2 linked regions of the Spartinivicinus marinus genome follow. The protein of the gene in region 2 interacts with the protein of the main gene of each other region in a pairwise test. Links are inferred from orthologs where the notes say so. Each region holds a gene or a part of one and is shown on either strand. Other genes may lie near its edges.

Evidence for each region.
Region 1: the proteins of mobA (region 2) and OQE68_RS19700 interact in binary tests that used the Escherichia coli proteins (3 or more experiments, as listed by UniProt). The link is inferred for Spartinivicinus marinus from one-to-one orthologs.

Annotation. Positions count from the first base shown.
Region 1 is NZ_JAPJZK010000001.1:4,397,076-4,400,242, reverse strand. Bases 215-3,050 are described here. They hold OQE68_RS19700 (molybdopterin molybdotransferase MoeA), read right to left. Parts: upstream 2,327-3,050; coding sequence 1,103-2,326; downstream 215-1,102. Other genes in these bases: moaB (molybdenum cofactor biosynthesis protein B), read right to left, coding at 2,409-2,921; moaA (GTP 3',8-cyclase MoaA), read right to left, coding at 215-974. In the rest of the region: more of moaA, read right to left, coding at 1-214. UniProt on the Escherichia coli protein: Catalyzes the insertion of molybdate into adenylated molybdopterin with the concomitant release of AMP.
Region 2 is NZ_JAPJZK010000001.1:6,165,046-6,168,297, forward strand. Bases 34-2,954 are described here. They hold mobA (molybdenum cofactor guanylyltransferase), read right to left. Parts: upstream 1,859-2,954; coding sequence 1,208-1,858; downstream 34-1,207. Other genes in these bases: OQE68_RS27130 (sialidase family protein), read right to left, coding at 34-339; OQE68_RS27135 (CPBP family intramembrane glutamic endopeptidase), read right to left, coding at 598-1,071; OQE68_RS27145 (sigma-54-dependent transcriptional regulator), read right to left, coding at 1,924-2,954. Outside these bases: more of OQE68_RS27130, read right to left, coding at 1-33; more of OQE68_RS27145, read right to left, coding at 2,955-3,252. UniProt on the Escherichia coli protein: Transfers a GMP moiety from GTP to Mo-molybdopterin (Mo-MPT) cofactor (Moco or molybdenum cofactor) to form Mo-molybdopterin guanine dinucleotide (Mo-MGD) cofactor.

The sequences.
Region 1 (3,167 bases), 1.8 Mb from region 2 along the record:
ATAAACCGCACTAATTGTACATCACCCGTTGGATCAAAATAATGACGCTCAGGCTTTAAGTCCATAGCCGTTATGATAGTCTCTCGCAATTTATCCTGCTCACCTGGATAACGCCGGATAATATTTTTAAGATCAGCTGAGTGCTCATTACCTAAACACAACAGCAGCTTGCCTTCTGCTGTTACTCTTACTCGATTACAATCCCCACAAAAGTTATGGCTATGAGGTGATATAAAACCAATTTTATTTTGATAACCAGGTATTTGCCAATAACGGCTCGGCCCATTGGTTTCGTAAGCAGAAGACATTAGCTGATATTGCTGCTGGATAATATCTCTAACTTCTTCACTGGTACATAAAGTTAGTCCTCGTTGATGCTCTGAAATAGCACCTAAGGGCATTTCTTCAATAAAGCTGATATCCACTTTATTGGCTAAAGCATAATCGACCAAAGGTAATATTTGATGCTGATTACGCCCTTTCATCACTACAACATTAAGCTTAATTCCTTCAATGCCTGCCTGTTGTGCAGCATGAATTCCAGCTAATACCTTTTCAATGTTACCGGTTCGGGTTAATTGCTTAAATTCGGTAGGATCAAGCGTGTCTAAACTAACATTAATTCGTTTAATACCTGCTTTAGCTAAAGCAGGTGCATATTTAACTAACTGCGAACCATTAGAGGTAATCAGTAACTCATCCAGCCCTGGTAATGCGGTTAAACGCTCAATTAACCAGATGACATTATGACGAATAAGTGGTTCTCCGCCAGTTAAACGGATTTTCTTCACTCCAAGTGAAACGAATGTTTCAGCCACTTGAAGAATTTCTTCCAAACCTAAAATTTTTTGTCTGGGTAAAAATGTCATATCTTCCGCCATGCAGTAAACACAGCGGAAATCACAACGGTCAGTGAGCGAAAATCGTAAATAGGTAATCTTCCGGCCAAAGCGATCAACTAATGGAGAACTCATTATTATTACCTCTTTCACTCCTGACAGTATCTAGTGCTCTATCCTATAATTGAAGGGACAACACTAACAACACTATCTATTACCTATTTTACTGCACTTTAAAAGCCGTATTGATCAATATTATATGACTAGACAAGCTCGTTAAATGGCCAGTATTCAAGCCAATCACCAGGATTAACGTCTGTGTCTGCTGGCACAAGTGCCAGCCCAGTCGCCCAACTTGCAGATGACAGCACTCCTGAGCCTTGCTTAGGATAAGCTACAAGAGTTTGCTCATCTTCATGTACCTGTAATTGCACTCTAAGGTATTCTGCTCGACTACGATTTTTCTTCTTAACAAAGTTAGCTTTAAAGCGATAACTCGCTGGATGGGTATCATGTAAACCTTGCATTTGCTGCAATGCAGGGCGTGCCACCATTAAATAAGTGACTAATGATGAAATAGGGTTTCCAGGCAAACCAAACACGGGCTTTTTATTCAGCTGCCCGTATAGTAGTGGCTTACCTGGTTTGATAGCCAACTTCCATAAATGTACTGTGCCGTTTTCCTGGATCACGTCCTGTACATAATCCTCTTCACCCACAGAAACCCCACCTGTGGTAATGATTGCATCAGCTTGCTGGCTGGCTTTTAATAATGCTTGTTTAGTCGCTTCGTGCTGATCAGGCAAAGTACCGCCATCAATAATATTAAAGCCTCCTTGCTGTAATAGTCCCATTAGGGTATAGCGGTTTGAGTTATAAATTTTGCCATCGGGTAATGGCTGACCAGGTTCAATTAACTCATCTCCAGTGGTAAACAAAGCAACCGTTAAAGGCTTATAAACCGGTACTTGCATAATTCCCACGGAAGCCAGCAATCCAAGCTCCTGAGGTCTCAAGCGTTTACCAGCAGCGACTACCTGCTGCCCTTCGGCAATATCTTCACCAGCATTTCGAATATGCTGCCCTATTCGCCAGCCAGGCTGAACCTCAATCTGATCACTGGTAACCTTCACTAGTTCTTGGGGTATGACTAAATCAACATTGGCAGGAATAAAAGCCCCCGTAAAAATTCTTGCTGCCATACCAGAGGGTAGTGTTCCTGGTTGGTCACCGGCAGTCACTCTTAACCCAACAGGCAATTGAGTAGGCTGGTCAGGGGCTAAGTCTTTGGCATTGAAGCCGTAGCCATCCATTGCACTGTTGGCGGCAGGGGGCACATTTAAAGTAGACAATTGGTCTGCTGCTACCACTTTGTTTACAGCTTCTGCCAAAGACAGCCATTCAACATCTGCCTTATGTTCCAAGGTTTCTTGAATTTGGGCAATTGCCTGGCTCACTGTAATAAGGTTATTCTCTGAGCAGCTCATTAAACTATTTTCTCCACTTTTTTGATTCTACTTTAGCTAAAGCCCTCTAATTGATAGTCAAGCGCAATCCTGCTGCTTTACTTCAATTCGGCAACAAATGACACACAAAGTTGCAAGGGCGTGTCGTGCTATCCAGCTGTGGTTGAATGACTTTTTCCCAACCAGTCCTACAAGCTCCTGTTGACCCTGGTAAACAGAAAATGACTGTATGGTTTGCTAACCCAGCTAGCGCCCTTGATTGAAGTGTAGAAGTACCGATCTCCTCTTTAGAGACCTGCCTAAACAACTCACCAAATCCCGTTACTTCCTTGTCAAACAATACTGCTACTGCCTCTGGTGTACTGTCACGCCCAGTAAAGCCCGTCCCTCCAGTAATCAATACCACTTGTATAGCGTCATCGTAAATCCATTCAGAAACAATGGCACGAATATGGTAGATGTCATCTTTGATAATTTGCCGATGCTTTAATTGATGACCTGCTTCCTGCAAAGCGCTAATCAAGAACTGACCCGATGTATCAGTAGACTCATCCCTGGTATCACTTACAGTAAGCACAGCAATATTTAGTGGAATAAAATCAGTATGTTGATGCACTTTGGTTAATCCTAATCTAAGAGTAATTTAGCCTACCATCATAAATAGATTTAAGCCGGAATCAAAACGAAATGACTTTTATCTATTACGACCTTTATCTATTATGACCTTTTATTGCCTCTAATAACCTCACGACTATTGATGACTTAATTTGATGGCTTATTTTTGTAATAACTTACAACACTATTAGCCAACGTGGTCATCCAGCATAGCCAGCTTACTTTACCTATCCTAGCTTTACAGTTT
Region 2 (3,252 bases):
TGCAGTATAAATAGCTACATCTTTAGCACCCTCACGCTCACCTCCATACCAAAAAGCATGCATATTGTTATTACCTGTAAAAACGACTGATACACTATGCACTTCGGGTGTAATACCCGATGAGGCAAATTGCTCAGTATAAACCGGGTTGCTTAATGGATTATTGCTATAACTACTTGATTTTTTTAAGCTAAAAGCAGGAAAATCATCTAACAATAGGGCCTGCTGAAACATTGGAATAAAAATGATGGAAACAAGCGTAATAGCAATGATGCGAACAAAAGCATACTTATCAAAAAAAGCTTTAAGTAGGCTGTAATTACTAATATTATTCAACATACTACGCAAGCCCAACACTTAGCCATTACAACACTGTTCTGAAAATACTTGATTTGAAATAGGTAAGCTTTCTGAGAAAAACTGAGGGTATACATACTTAAACATCAACTGGCTTTTTGACTTCGAAAGAATGCTTATAGTTAAGTATAGATGGCTTAACTCTTAATAGAAGGTATAAATGCAATTTTACGGAAGGTATTTCATCTAACTTCCGTCAGTAAATACCGCTAATGAAAAGCAAGCACCATAAAAGACTCATCAGGTATCCAGCTGCTTTAGCATCCAACCGGCCAACGCCGCAATACCCAATACCACAATGGGCGAAACCACATAAAAAACAGCCACACCAAATCGAAAGCCTGTACTGGGCCAAACCAGGATAACCATAAAATCAAATAGGCCATGTCCTATCGCCAGTGCCAATATAGATACTGAAAAATAGCGCAATACAGCCAACAACACCCCTAACGCGAAATAATAAGGCAAGGTATGTAAACCATTATGAAAATGATACAATGCAAACAGCACACTGCTCATTAATATAATTAAGCCTGGATGATGATTATTGTTAAAAAATGGCAACCCTCGGAATAAAATTTCTTCGGTTAAACCAATCAGTACCAGGTAATAAAAAAGCCCCCCTCCCACGACCAATTGCCTCCAAGATAGACTATGGAGTAATTGAACTCTTTCAGCACCCACCAGTCCTGCCGCATACCCAATAATAATCACTGACAAAAATCATAATATCAGTTGTTATCTAAACAAGCCGTTCGTAATATAACTTTGATATGCTGTAACTAGCTGCGCAACCAATATTTTGCTGATCTTCAACCACTAGTACGGATAAACTGCTCATAACCATTCTTTATTTAACACTAATTGAAGTATTTTTTTTCAGCAATTCACCAGCAGCTGTCAGTTCTTGGGGAGTATTGATATTCATCAGTTGTGAATGAAATAAAGCGGGTACTTGCCAAGGTTTAGCTTCTATACCAGTTAGCCAATCAAACACTTTGCGATTACCTTGTTGTAACTGCTGTTCAATACGCAATGCATCTGCCCTTTTAACTAAGCAGTGGAGAAAATGTCCTTGCTTTTCCGTTTGTAAGTAACTGGTTGGGTTAGCAGTTAAGTTAACTTCATTGATCCAAGTGACCAACAAGCTTGCGGTGATTAATGGGGTGTCAGTGGGTACACACAATAACCAAGGGGTATCGACTTGTTTTGCCGTTGCTAAAATACCCGCTAACGGGCCTTCATATTGGTTTGGCTCAGCATCTTTTACTAATTGCCTGGTAATTTGCTGATACTGATTGAAGTGACGATTGCAACTAATGTAGACATCCGTAGCCACCCCCTCCATTGCCTGCTTAACCCAACTAACCAGCGGTTTACCCGCTAATTCAATTAAGCCTTTGTCCTGGTAGCCCATTCGGCTTGCCTGGCCACCGGCCAAAATAATGCCAGTTATTTTATGTTCCGCACATGAAGGTAACAAATCAGTTGAGTCGCTCATAAGGTTCTAAACAAATAAATAAAACCATCTAAGCTTACCAATATTTAAAGGAATGATGAAATCGACTAACCCCCGATCGCAGCTTCCACATTAATCCCAGCTTCCCGCATTTTCGCTAGTTTATAACGTAAGGTACGCGGGCTAATGCCTAGTTTCACTGCTGCTTCTTTGCGTTTACCTTGCTCTTGTCGTAACGCATCAATAATTAACTGAAATTCTCGTTGTCGAACGCCATCACATAACTGAGCCTGATGACTACACTCTGACAGCGACATCTCTGATGGCGGCGAATCAACCATAGTGGCGACGGGAACAGTTGTATGAAAGACAGGTGAGTTAACCTGAATATCACTCATCAGCTGCTCTGGTGATAGGTCAACACATAAGTCACTGGCATAAATGATATCGCCCGGTTGTAAAATTAATGCCCGTTGTATGGCATTATCCAGCTCCCTGACATTGCCAGGCCAGTGATAATGCAACAATTGTTGTTTAGCTGATGCATCTAAGTGCACGGGCACCCGCTGCATTTTTTGACAATGCTGGCTAAATAATCGCTCGGCAATCGGCACAATATCTGCTGGTCGCTCCCGTAATGGCAACAACTGCAGTGGAAATACACACAGCCGGTAGTATAAATCTTCACGAAAACTACCCGCTTTCACTTGCTCCAACATGTCTCTATTTGTGGTTGCTAGCACTCGAACATCTAGCGAAATCGTTTTTCGGCCCCCGACTCGCTCAACTTCTCTTTCTTGTAATACCCGTAATAACTTAGCTTGCAGCCCCAAAGCCATTTCTGAAATTTCATCCAGCAATAATGTGCCGCCCTCTGCTTGCTCAAATTTACCTGGCATACTTTGATAGGCACCCGTAAACGCCCCTTTTTCATGGCCAAATAAAGTGGCTTCCAGCATATTTTCAGGGATTGCAGCACAATTAATTGCAATAAAAGGTTGTTTAACCCTCGCTGATTGTTGATGGATATAGCGGGCTAATACTTCTTTACCAGAGCCACTTTCCCCTGAAATTAATACAGTAGAATCTGAAGCAGCTACCCGCTTTGCTAAAGCCAACAACTGTCGACTGGTTTCTGCTACTGCTACAGGGCTATCGGCTTCTTTGATATTAGAGCAGCCAGTAATGACCCTGCCAACAATATCCAATAACGCCTCTGGCGCAAATGGCTTTACCAGATAATCAATAGCCCCCATCTTCATTGCTTGCACGGCTTGATTAATGCTGCCATAAGCCGTAGCTAATAACACCGGAATTTGCGGGTAGTGCTGTTTAATATACAACAGTAGATCGTGACCATTCATTTCTGGCATATTGACATCGGTTACCACCATATCTACTCGCTGTTGACTCAGTTGCTGAATCGCTTCTTTACC